DNA from 2 places in the Absiella sp. AM09-50 genome. Region 2 is predicted to be linked to the other one. Evidence: predicted binding sites of a transcription regulator. Region 2 holds the regulator's gene; the other holds the start of a gene.
The links. The regulator HrcA, encoded in region 2, represses chaperone genes, less so after heat shock. The targets are predictions, from matches to a motif close to TTTTAGCACTNNNNNNNNNNNAGTGCTAAAA.
Positions count from the first base shown of each region.

Region 1: DW114_RS01605 (Hsp20/alpha crystallin family protein) is a predicted target of HrcA. The motif match lies at 4,334-4,364, and genes of this name have one in related genera.

Region 1 covers NZ_QVFI01000001.1:322,445-328,872, reverse strand. Annotated here, with positions in the region: gene DW114_RS01630 (MurR/RpiR family transcriptional regulator) at 1-862, opposite strand, end outside; gene DW114_RS01625 (DUF6070 family protein) at 1,029-2,261, shown strand; gene DW114_RS01620 (hypothetical protein) at 2,258-3,103, shown strand; gene DW114_RS01615 (hypothetical protein) at 3,111-3,308, opposite strand; gene DW114_RS01610 (helix-turn-helix transcriptional regulator) at 3,423-4,301, shown strand; gene DW114_RS01605 (Hsp20/alpha crystallin family protein) at 4,445-4,840, shown strand; gene DW114_RS01600 (Hsp20/alpha crystallin family protein) at 4,860-5,255, shown strand; gene DW114_RS01595 (Hsp20/alpha crystallin family protein) at 5,309-5,719, shown strand; gene DW114_RS01590 (DUF1653 domain-containing protein) at 5,817-6,428, shown strand, end outside.
Region 2 covers NZ_QVFI01000001.1:453,272-459,699, forward strand. Annotated here, with positions in the region: gene DW114_RS02255 (hypothetical protein) at 1-41, opposite strand, end outside; gene DW114_RS02260 (cation diffusion facilitator family transporter) at 111-1,295, shown strand; gene DW114_RS02265 (M81 family metallopeptidase) at 1,443-2,897, opposite strand; gene pgeF (peptidoglycan editing factor PgeF) at 2,998-3,768, opposite strand; gene hrcA (heat-inducible transcriptional repressor HrcA) at 4,077-5,090, shown strand; gene grpE (nucleotide exchange factor GrpE) at 5,100-5,735, shown strand; gene dnaK (molecular chaperone DnaK) at 5,751-6,428, shown strand, end outside.

The DNA of each region.
Region 1 (6,428 bases), 130 kb from region 2:
GATTATTTGACTTGCGATACCCTTCATTAGCTTTTACACTTTCAAGTTTCATTTGATAATGTTGATCATAATTTTGTAAAAAATATGCTGAATATAATGCATCTAATAAGAAACTAACGGATATATGCGTACTAAAATCTCCCACATTATGAAATAAATTTTCTTTTGTAGAAATGATAAGTTTACATGACGAATAAGTAGATAATGTATTTTCTCCAAATGATGATATGATAATCATAGGTACTTTACGATCTTTACAAATATTAGCAATTTTTAATATTTTCTCTGTTTCTCCAGAATATGATATAAGAATCGCTATATCCCCATCATGTAAAGCATTGGCCTCATATAATTGATAATTTAGATTACTTGATATATACACTGGTTTCTTTATTTTTAACATTTTTTCTCTAAATGATTCCGCAATATTTAATGTTGTTCCATATGAAAAAATATGTATAGCATCACTTTTCTTTAATAAGTTTACTGCTAATTTTAAAGAGTCCTGCTTTAATAACGATAATGTATCTTGTATGGTATCCATATAAAGATTTGATAATTTATTTACAGCTGTTATTTCTGTATCTTCTTTCAGGAAAGGAAAATTTACATCCAATTTTCCATATTGCTGATTTAAATAATCAATTTCTTTTAGATACTGTTCTTTAAAATCATCAAAGCCACGAAAGCCTAACTTTTTACAAAATCGTATCGTAGTTGCAGGTGAAGTATATGTAGCTTCAGCTATACTTCTGGTTGAGCTTTTTTCAATACGTTTTCCTAAAGCTAGAACATAATCCGCAACGCACGTTTCATTATAAGACATATCTTTTTTTTGGTTTAATTTTTCTATAATCAGCATGTTATCCCTTCCATCTTTCTAATAAGCATATTTTATCAACAATAAAAAATATTGTAAATATAAAAGTACTATATCTGATATCCTTAACATATTATTACGATTCTGATAGCTTCATTGACATTCCTTTCCAATTATATAATAATGAATCTATAAAAAGGAGAATCTTATGAAGAAAAAATACATAGGTATCGTGATACTTGCACTTATCTTGTTAGGATTTATACTGTTTTTTTCTAGCCATAAGCCATCCGATATCCACTTACTTGATGATAATTCCATCGATATTTCTGATTCATTAAAACAAACGCTTCAAACGGATTTAAAAAAGAAAAGTGAAAGCTTACAGCCCATCATTCAGAAAGATGCCATGAATGGCACTCGTAAAAATATCAGTACACCTGCTCTATCAAAAGCAGGCGTGAAAGCTATTTATGAAAAGCTTTTGGATGAAAATAGTTGTGTTAATGATGAACAGGGATACTATGATTTACAAGGGCGTGATCATTTTTTATCTTTCTGGAAAGATTATCAGGCGAAAAAAGATACAAAACTTACACACTATACAATATCCTCAACTGGTGGTATTCGTCGAGATGATTTCATCTATCAACATGATGTCTTGTATCTGATTTCCACATCCCTTTATTATGATAATGGAAAAGCGATCATATCAGATACCAATGGATGGAAGATAGAAAAAGCTGACTATGATACATATGGCTATTTTTCATATAAAAAAATCGTATTGGAAAAGCCTTTTGATTTAGGTGATATTACCAATGGATATTTTCGTGTAGATCCTATGGATGAAACATTGCGTACCTATACCAATACTTATATCACCCCTATTGAGTATGACTGTAATAATCTGTTTGTGATGGATTGGGATGAAAACAGTGTGGACAAACTTTGTTTTAACGATTTGGTAGAATACCTGTATCCCATAGAGCATCAACAAGCAATACCTGAAAAGTATATGAAAGATAGTGGTCAACAGTATATCAGCTATATCGATGCAAATGTATTTGAAGACCTCGTGCATCAATATTTTGATATTGATACTTCCATACTTCGATCACAAAATTATTATTGTGAAACCCAGCATGCCTATCCTTACGCAGAATTATATTGTATCGCTTCTCATGTCGCTACACCAAGACTTCGACCAGAAGTTGTCAAAGCACAAAAAGAAAAAAATATACTAACATTAACCATTCATGCGACTGGATATGAAAAAGGATATCCTGTTGCTTATACACACATTGTGAAAATTGAATTGCTGGATGATGGCAGCTATCACTATATATCAAATCATATCGAGCCAGATGACAACAATCAGATACCAAAATATGCACCGGGTATTACAAATAAATCCCAAAAGGAAGGTGGTTGTTTATGAAAAAAAGAATGATTCTATTGGATGTGTTATTATGCATTTTAATAACATTTACAGCTGCTTGTTTTTCTATAAAGCCCCTTGTGGTAAAAACCATATCCACAGATATGAGTGGTACTGCGATTTCGCATCAATTCATGGATTTTGTTTATAAAGAATTTCCGAATGCTGCCTCAAATGATATGCTGATGGTGCAAAATAAGCTTGCGGAAAGTAAAGCCATAGAAAACATTACTGGCAAGTATATTGATCAAATTATCAAAAACCGTGGTAAAACTAGCACATTATATACAAGTCCAAAAGATATTGATCGCTTACGTGATGAAGCGATATCTATTATCGAAGACAATATTGGCATTAAGGTTACAGATACTCAGAAACAATCCCTTCAAAATATGATTGATGAACATAAAGATACTATGATATCCCAGTTAGAATCCACAATCAGTTACTTTAGCTCTATGGCTTCAAATCCACAATACGGCTTTTTATTTCAACTCTATGCGATAGGAACTTCTCTGTTGTTTCAATTTGTCTGTGTCCTCTTGTCAATAGCTTGTGCCTATTTATTGATACGTCAATCCACACTTGAAAAGGCAGTTTATCATATCGCAATCTGTTGTATCATCTCGGCTGTTTGCCTGTATGCTGTAATACCAAATATCGCTGATTCTATCCTTGCGACATTAGCAAATCATATTCTTGGAAGAACGACTTTCTTTAATTTCTCACCTATGAAAACAGCTGGTATGATATTGATCATACTTGCGATAATTGCAGGCATCATTGGCTTATTTCTTCATCATAAAGATGTCAACACACAAGAAACCATTCATCTGGCCTAAAAAGGAATCATGCATTGATTCCTTTTATAATATCTAAATCATGAAAACTTTCACATATCCTATGCGCATCAGGATATAAATATAAAAATTGTATTGTATTTTTCTTGTAGAGCTTTCTTTCAGATTCATGATATGCGTTTTGTTGCAGGTATAAAAGGTTGTTTAATAGTAATTGTAATAGTGTATCTTTCCATTTTCTTGCCATAAGTATACTCCTCTCTATCTTTTTTTACATTATCATTATAACGAAGTCAGATACTTGTTTCTTTCATTAAAACGTCATATACTATAACAAAAGCGACAAGAAAGAAGGAATCAAATGATTACATCTGTAAACAATATATCAAAGAGCAGAGATGGAAGGCAATTATTTCAGGCAGGCACATCTTTATTTCCTTGTAGTGCATACCATTGTGATATTCATGATTTTATAAGTGGAGATATTGCGCCTCACTGGCATCCGGAAATGGAAATATTCTATTTGGAAGAAGGCTGTGTTACTTTGTCTTTGATTGATCAGGAGGTCAGATTACAGGCTGGTGATGGCTATTTTGTGAATGTAAATGTGTTACATGGTATCATTTGTGAAAGTGAAAGTCCCTGTCGTTATCGTTCCATGGTATTTGATCCATCCTTGCTGTCAGGCGCCCCTGGTAGTGCATTTGACCTATTGTATCTTCATCCTTTCATAGAACAGGGTGCTGGTTTTTATCCATTGTCAGATGCTGTGATCTCATCATATTTTGATGAAGCTTTTCATGCATGTGAAAAAGAAATATATGGTTATGAGTTTATTGTACGGGAAGCATTATCGCATATCCTGCTGATTTTAAAAAACAACCAGACAGTGACTTTGAAAAAGACATTATACCAGCAGGAACAGCGAATGAAACAAATGCTTTTCTGGATTGATGAACACTATCAGGAAAGTATCAGTGTAAAAGAAATCGCTGCAATTGGTGGCATCAGTATAAGAGAATGTCAACGCTCTTTTGCATCTTTTTTACATATTTCCCCTATGCGTTATGTCTTGAAATATCGTATCGCAAAGGCTGCAGAATTATTACTCACACAGGATGTTACAATTACAGAAATAGCTTATCAATGCGGTTTTGAAAGCTCCAGCTATTTCACAAAAGAATTTAAAATGATAATGCAAATGACACCTCGTCAGTTTAGACAAAAGTATTTTATATAATCAAAATATCCATTGATGAAAATATTTGAACATTTTAGCACTCTACTATTGACAGTGCTAATTTTTGCGTTATAATATAGGCGTAAAGTTGATAAGAGCTTTACAGGTAGTCATGATAAAAATAAAAAGAGGCGGTTATTATGATGATGAGATTTCTACCTGGATTATTCAATGAAGGCTTTGATGACATGTTTCATGATGTACACAATATGAAATGTGATATTAAAGAAAAAGATGGCAATTACCTGTTGGATATCGAATTGCCAGGATACAAGAAAGAAAATATTCATATGGATTTAAAGGATGGATATTTGACAATTCAGGCTACGCGTTTAAACAACGAGGAAGAACGTAATGAAGCTGGTCAAATCATTCGTCAGGAACGTTTCTCTGGAAGCTGTTCAAGAAGTTTCTATATTGGCGAAGGCATTCGCCCAGAAGATATCAAGGCAGCTTATGAAAATGGTGAATTAAAGATCACAGTACCAAAAGAACCTGTGAAAAAAGTAGAAGAAACAACATTCATTCCAATTGAATGATAGATAAAAGGAGGCAATTATGATGAGATTATTCCCTGGTTTATTTAATGATGCATTTGATGATATGATGCATGATCACAACATGATGAAAACTGACATTCGTGAAAAAGATGGTAACTTTATTCTGGATATGGAATTACCTGGATTCAAGAAAGAAGATATTCAGATGGAATTAAAAGAAGGTTATCTGACAATCAATGCCAGCCGTAACACAAACAAAGAAGACAAGGATGACGAAGGCAATATCATTCGTCAGGAACGTTTCTCTGGTACTTGTACAAGAAGCTTCTATGTTGGTGAAGATATCACACATGAGGATATCAAAGCAAGCTTTGGCAATGGTGAATTAAAAGTAATCGTTCCAAAGGAAGCTCCAAAGAAAGTTGAAGAAAAACGCTTTATTCCAATCGATTAAACGAATGAATTGGTAGGCTTTTCATTCTTAATATTCAAAGTGAGGCGATCGTTATGAAATTTCTACCAGAATTATTTAATGACACGTTTGATGAACTGTTTTATGATCCATTCTTTTCTAAATCAAGCAGCTATATGAAAACGGATATCAAGGAACAAGATGGTTGTTATCTGTTAGATATGGAACTGCCTGGATTTAAAAAAGAGGATATTCAGATGGAATTAAAGAATGGTTATCTGAGTATTCACGCAAAACGTGATGCCAACAGTGAGGAAAAAGATAAAGAAGGCAATATCATTCGCCAGGAACGTTTCTCTGGCAGCTGTTCACGTAACTTCTATGTTGGTGAAGGTGTTAAACAAAGTGATATTAAAGCAAGCTTTTGTAATGGTGAATTAAAAATCACTTTACCTAAGGTTGATCAAAAAGCGGTGGAAGAAAAGAAAGTCATCGCAATTGAATAAAAAATAGACACGGTGTAAAAATAAAACACCGTGTTTTTTTCACTTATTTTGCTCATGAAAGCGTAATTCATGGTATACTAATACCGAGGTGAATCAAATGAATAACTGGACAAAGGATGCTGTGTTCTATCATATTTATCCCCTAGGATTCTGTGGTTGTGAACAATATCATCAGGAAAGCATCAATCATCGTATTTTAAAGCTGAAAGAGTGGATTCCACATCTAGTGGACATGCATATCAACGCTGTATATTTAGGGCCTGTATTTGAAAGCTATGAGCATGGATATGATACAAGTGATTATCGTATGATTGATCATCGCTTAGGCACTAATGAAGATTTTAAAGAGGTTTGTGATGCCTTGCATGAGGCAGGTATACGTATTGTATTAGATGGCGTATTCAATCATGTAGGAAGAAGATTTTGGGCATTTTTAGATGTTATAGAAAAAGGACAGGCTTCCTGCTATTGCAGCTGGTTTCATAATTTAAACTTCTATGGACAAAGCCCCTGTGGTGATCCTTTCACATATGATGCATGGGAAGGACATTACAATCTTGTAAAATTGAATTTAAGAAATGAAGAAGTGGTATCTTATCTGTTGGAAAGCATAGCCATGTGGATGGATGAATTTCATATCGATGGTTTACGTTTAGATGCTGCGGATTGTATCGATCAGGATTTCTTTCGCTGCTTAAAACAGTTCTGT
Region 2 (6,428 bases):
ACATCACCGTTTTTACCATATGCTGGAAAAGAAAGAAACATGAAGGTCTTTTCCTATTTTCAAAAATATGTTAAACTATGTACTCGATAAGAAAAAATGAGGTGTTGGATATGATATCATTACTCGCAAAAAAAATGATTAAAAACTATGAAGATATAAACAATGAACATGTACGTCGTGCATATGGAAATCTGACAAGTACCGTGGGCATCGTCAATAATATTATCCTGTTTGCGTTTAAGTTTATCGCAGGAACATTGGCACAAAGTGTTTCCATCACAGCGGATGCTGTTAATAACCTTTCGGATGCTGGTAGTTCTATTATCTCACTTATCAGTTTTAAGCTGTCTAGTAAACCCGCAGATGAAAAGCATCCTTTTGGTCATGCCCGATATGAATGTATTGCCTCAATGGTTGTTGCTGCTCTTATTTTGATATTAGGTTTAGAATTGATTAAATCCAGTATTACCAAAATCATTTCTCCAGATGCCATTGAATTCAGCTGGTTATCTATTGTGATTTTAGCTTTTTCTATCAGTGTGAAACTTTGGATGTATACTTACAACAAACATTATGGCAAGCTGTTAAAATCCAGTATCATGGAGGCAACTGCTGCCGACAGTATATCTGATGTTATGGCTACTGGTGCTGTTTTATTGTCTACGATTATTTCACCGTTGATCCATTTTAATCTGGATGGATATATGGGGGTTATTGTGGCATGCTTTATCATTATCGCAGGCTTTGGCATTATCAAATCTGCATTAGATGAATTGTTGGGGAAGGCTCCAGATGAAGAACTGGTAAAAAATATTCAAAAGAAAGTAGAAGCGTATCCGGGTGCTATTGGTATGCATGATCTGGTCATTCATGATTATGGAAGCCATTCAACATTTGCTAGTATGCATGTGGAAGTAGATCATAAAGTGGATGTATTAAAAAGTCATGATATGATTGATAATATGGAAAAAGATATCAAAGAATCTTTGGGTATAGAAATGGTGATTCATATGGATCCGATTGTCATAGATGATCCTTTAACAAATGAATTGCGTGAATTTGTCAAGGAAACCGTACACAGCGTTGATGAACGTTTGTCCATGCATGATTTTCGTATGGTACCAGGGGTAACACACAGCAATCTGATTTTTGATGTTGTGGTGCCATTTCAAATCAAATTAAGCAATACAGATATCTTAAAAGCGATTGAAGAAAAGGTAAAGGCGAGCTATCCAACCTATTTTGTGGTTGTGACATTTGATCGTGCATATACAAGTGATAAAATAAGTGATTAGAGCTGAAGAAAATATTCGGCTCTTTTTATAGATATCGTCATAAAAGGCTTCCTCCTGCTTGAACAGATAATAAAAGAGGTTCTTCAAATGGTTGATAAAATACAATCATTGAAGTAACCTCTTTTTTATACCCTGTTTTGTCAAAAATTAATCTAATTCAAAATCATCATAAGGGAACATAGGACGTAAGATACGTTTAAATTCAAGCTTTTCACTACGCTGGTAGGCAGGACCTTGCGTCAAAGACATGATACATAACTTGCCATATTTCTTGAAATCATCAGAAATATACCCTTGTTTTGGAATGATGACATCATAATCATCGATATTTAAATGACTACATGGATACTGGTCTAAATCCGTATACTGGATAGCATCATATTCAACGATGACACTCACTGGGGCATCATCAAATTTCACAGTGATGGCAGTTCCAATATCTTTGCGATCTTCATATAATTTATGTGCGATACCTTTGGCAACGATGGTACCATGAACTTCTACACTCTTACATAATTCATCTAGATTGGCACCTAATGTAAAGTCCACATGTGTACCGACTTCTTTATCGTATAGATAAGCGTAAGCATTTTTATCTACGATACCACTGAATAAAAACTGTTTTCCATGAGTATCTTTTAAATTCAATACCTGATGTAAGATATAGGTATTGAATCCATCAGCGCCAGAACCAACATTATCACCAGAATCTGTCACAAAGACAGGAGAACCATCAAATTCTACCGCTTGTTTTATGGCATCCTCTGGTTCAGCGACATTACCATGGAAGTGGAATTCATGACGTTTTGAGAATGCATATTTACATAATTTATCTGCCATTTCCTGTGCATAAGCCTGATCCTTTTCACTGTTAGGCACAACAACAGCACTACATCCTAATTTATCTCCATCATGACGTAAATATCCAATATGGAAAGAAGCACTCATGATACGAGCATCTTTTTCAAGTTCATCACAGAAATGATTGATGGATACCATTGGTTCATCGCTGGAAACACTCTTTTCTCCGCCAATGATAATAGGAACTTTCACATATGCCGGTTTGATATGACGACGATGCTTTAATAAATCCACAAACATCTTCGCAACGATCCGATAGGTTTCTACTGTATCTGTATGTGGTGATTCACGATAACAACGTAAAATATTAACATGATCGACCAGCTCCTGTGAAAGATTTCCATGAGGGTCCATCACAAGTGCAATGGGAAGATATGGTCCGGTAATCTTACGGATTTCACGTAAGAATGCATGCTCCGCAGAACCACCTTCTAAATCAATAACCTTGCTGGCACCATGTAAGAATAAAAAGATACCATCAATTTCATGTAAATGTTCTTTCACATCATGTATTAATCTGGCTAGGATAAAATCAAAAGCATCCTTTGTGACTGGGCCATGAGGATGTCCAATTGCCGCAATACTTGGAATCATTTCTATACCAGCCCCTTCAAAGATATCTCTGGTATACATGGAATCAACACAATCTTCCCCGAATTTAAAAACAAATTTGTCAAATGACATCAATGAACGGGAATGTTCATTGGATTCTGAGCTGAAACGCGCTACTAAAACCTTCATAAACTACCTCCTCGATTTTTCTTATCTTCATTATAGGATAAACCAAAAGGGGAATTGAGAAAAAACTATCCTAGCCATTAGGAAGAAAAAAACATCGACGTTAATCGATGTCTTTACGGATAATATAGCTTAAATGTCTGCCACAGTGATGATCTCTTCGATAACTGAACAAAGCATCATTTGGTGAAAATGTATCAGATTTATTGATGGTAATGTTTTCCATTGGTACTCCGGCATCAAGCAGCATCTGTTTATTTAATCCACGATTGTTCACCAGGGCTTTCTCATCTGATAAATATGTGATATAACCGGATGTATCAAAACTCATAGATAAAATTTGATCAATAACATCACGACCTACTTCAAAGCTTCGATAAGCGATGGCCGGCCCAATATAGGCAATCACATGCGATGGGTCCACATGCTCCTGTGTGATCAGATGCTCCATGGTTTTACGTGTGATTTCTTTTACCGTACCCTGCCAGCCGCTATGAATGGCTGCTATGATATTTTGAATGGGATCATATAACAAAACAGGAACACAATCCGCATGAAATACACCAAGTAAAACATTGCTTTCTCTTGTATATAAAGCATCACAATCATCAATGGCGCTTGCCTGTTCATAAGCACCCTTGCCTAAATCATCAAGGGTTACACAATGAATATGATCACTGTGTGTCTGTTTTGCGAATACACAATGCTGCAAATCTGTGCCTAAAGCATCACACAGATGTTTTCGATTTTCTATGACATGATCTAAGTTTCCACCAACATGCAACGCCATATTATTATTTTCCAAAGCTTCAAGATCACGTAATGTGGTCCCAGCCAGAATATGAATGTCACCATTCCAGTCTATTTTTTTCATAAATTACCTTCCTTTTTCTTTATCATATTATACTATGTCAAACGATGAATATTTGATATCTATAGTATATGAAATTTTGTGCGGTTATGCAAACCATATACATTATAAAGGATAAAGGCAAGGCGTTTGTTAAGGTTTTGATAATTTTTAAGAGTGATATAGTACAAAATACAGGATAGAACAGGCTTTTTTTCAAACAACAGGAAAATTTATTGGCAATTTAGCACTAAAGTGTTGACAGTGCTAAAATATTGTCATATACTATTAGCAGACATAGAAGTGGAGTGCTAGAAAGGAGTGGACCAGAGATGACAGAAAGACAGATTGCAATATTTAAAGCAATTGTAGATGAGTTCACAAGAACAGCAGAGCCAGTTGGTTCTAAGCGTCTGTTAGATCTTTTGGATTTCACTTGTTCAAGCGCTACTATTCGAAACGAAATGGCTGCCTTAGAGGAAATGGGCCTTTTGGAAAAGACACATACTTCCAGTGGACGAATCCCAAGCAGTAAAGGGTATCGTTTCTATGTTGAACATCTGATGGAGAAACAGCTTGATGAAGGTGTCAAACATTCCCTGCAGGCTGTGTTCTCTGAACGCCATTATTCCATGGATGAAATCGTTAAGAAAAGCTGTGATATTTTATCACAGATGACATCGTTAACATCGGTGGTATTAGGACCGGACAGCAAGTATCAGACTTTACAGCATATCCAGCTAGTTCCCTTAAACGAACGTAGTGCTGTGGCTATCTTTATTACAGATCATGGACATACAGAGAATAAAACTTTCCATTTTGGAGAAGATGTCAGTGTCAAGGATATCAAGACATGCTGTGATTTGTTGAATGATAAGTTAAGTGGTACGCCAATTGGTGAAGTTGTGAATAAGATGAAGGAAATCCAACCGCTGTTAGCAAGTCATGTTGCACGACATGAAGTGCTATTTGAAGCATTCGTAAATGCCTTTATGAAATTTGCGAGTGATAACGTATATTGCAGTGGTCAATCCAACATGTTGTATCAACCGGAATTTGCGGATATCGAAAAGCTGAAAGAACTGATGAAAATGTTAGAGGACAGCTCACTATTTCGTCAGATTGCCAATCATGATGGAAATGTCGCTATCCAGATTGGTGGAGATAATGACCTGATTCAGATTGATGATGTTGCAGTTGTCAGCAGTAAGTTCAAGCTGAACAATGAAGAACAGGGTGAGTTGATGATTGTCGGTCCAACACGTATGCAATATAACCGAGTTGTTGCTTTAATGGAATATATGAGCAAAGTGATCGAAGACTTGTATCGGGAAGAAAATCAATAGGAGGTCAACATGCAGGAAGAAAATGTAAAAGAAAAAGAAACGACCGCAGAAGAAACGTGTGAAGAAGTAAAAGAAGACGTGAAAGAAACGGTCAGTGAAGAAACTACTCCTGAAGAAAAACAGGAAGAAACAGAAAACAAAAAAGAAGACAAAAAAGGCGCAAAATTCGGCAAGAAAAAGCGCATTGAGGAATTAGAAGAAGAGAATGCAAAACTGAAGGAAGAACTTGCGGCAAGTAAGAATGCTTACTTTAAAGCATATGCAGATGCTGAAAACTTAAAGAAACGTCTGCAAAGTGAAGCTGACAACGTTCGTAAATACCGTATTCAGGGATTTGCCACAGAAGTGCTACCGGTTATTGATAACTTAGAGCGTGCACTGGATGTCAAGGTAGATGATCCTAACGTAAAAAATTACGCAAAAGGATTTGAAATGATTTACCAGCAGCTGGTGCATATTCTGGAAATGGAAGGCGTAAAGGAAATTGAGGCAAAAGATAAGCCATTTGATCCAAACTTCCATCAGGCATTGATGCAGGAAGCCAAAGAAGGCGTAGAACCTGGTATGGTTATCGAAGTTTTACAAAAAGGATATATGTTAAAAGACCGTGTATTGCGTGCAACGCTTGTTAAAGTAAGCGAATAAAAGGAGGAAACGATTATGAGTAAGATTATTGGTATTGACTTAGGTACAACAAACAGCTGTGTTGCTGTCATGGATGGTGGGGACTGCAAGGTTATTACAAACCCAGAAGGTAACCGTACAACTCCATCAGTCGTAGCATACAAAAACGGAGAACGTATCGTTGGTGATGCTGCAAAACGTCAGGTAGTAACAAACAAAAACACAGTAAGTTCTATTAAACGTTTAATGGGTACAAATGAAAAAGTAGAATTAGAAGGCAAACAATATACACCACAGGAAGTAAGTGCAATGATCCTTCAATATTTGAAAGGATATGCAGAAGATTACTTAGGTGAAAAAGTTGAAAAGGCTGTTATTACAGTTCCTGCATATTTCAACGATGCACAGCGTCAGGCAACAAAAGATGCTGGTAAAATTGCTGGTTTGGAAGTAGAACGTATTATCAACGAACCAACTGCAGCAGCGCTTGCTTATGGTATTGATAAGACAGACAGCGAACAAAAAGTATTGGTTTATGACTTAGGTGGTGGAACATTTGATGTTTCTATCCTGGAACTTGCAGATGGAACATTTGAAGTATTATCTACAAATGGTGATACTCACTTAGGTGGAGATGACTTCGATAACGTTGTTGTTGACTGGATGGTAGATACATTCAAAAAAGAAAACGGCGTAGACTTAAGAAAAGATACA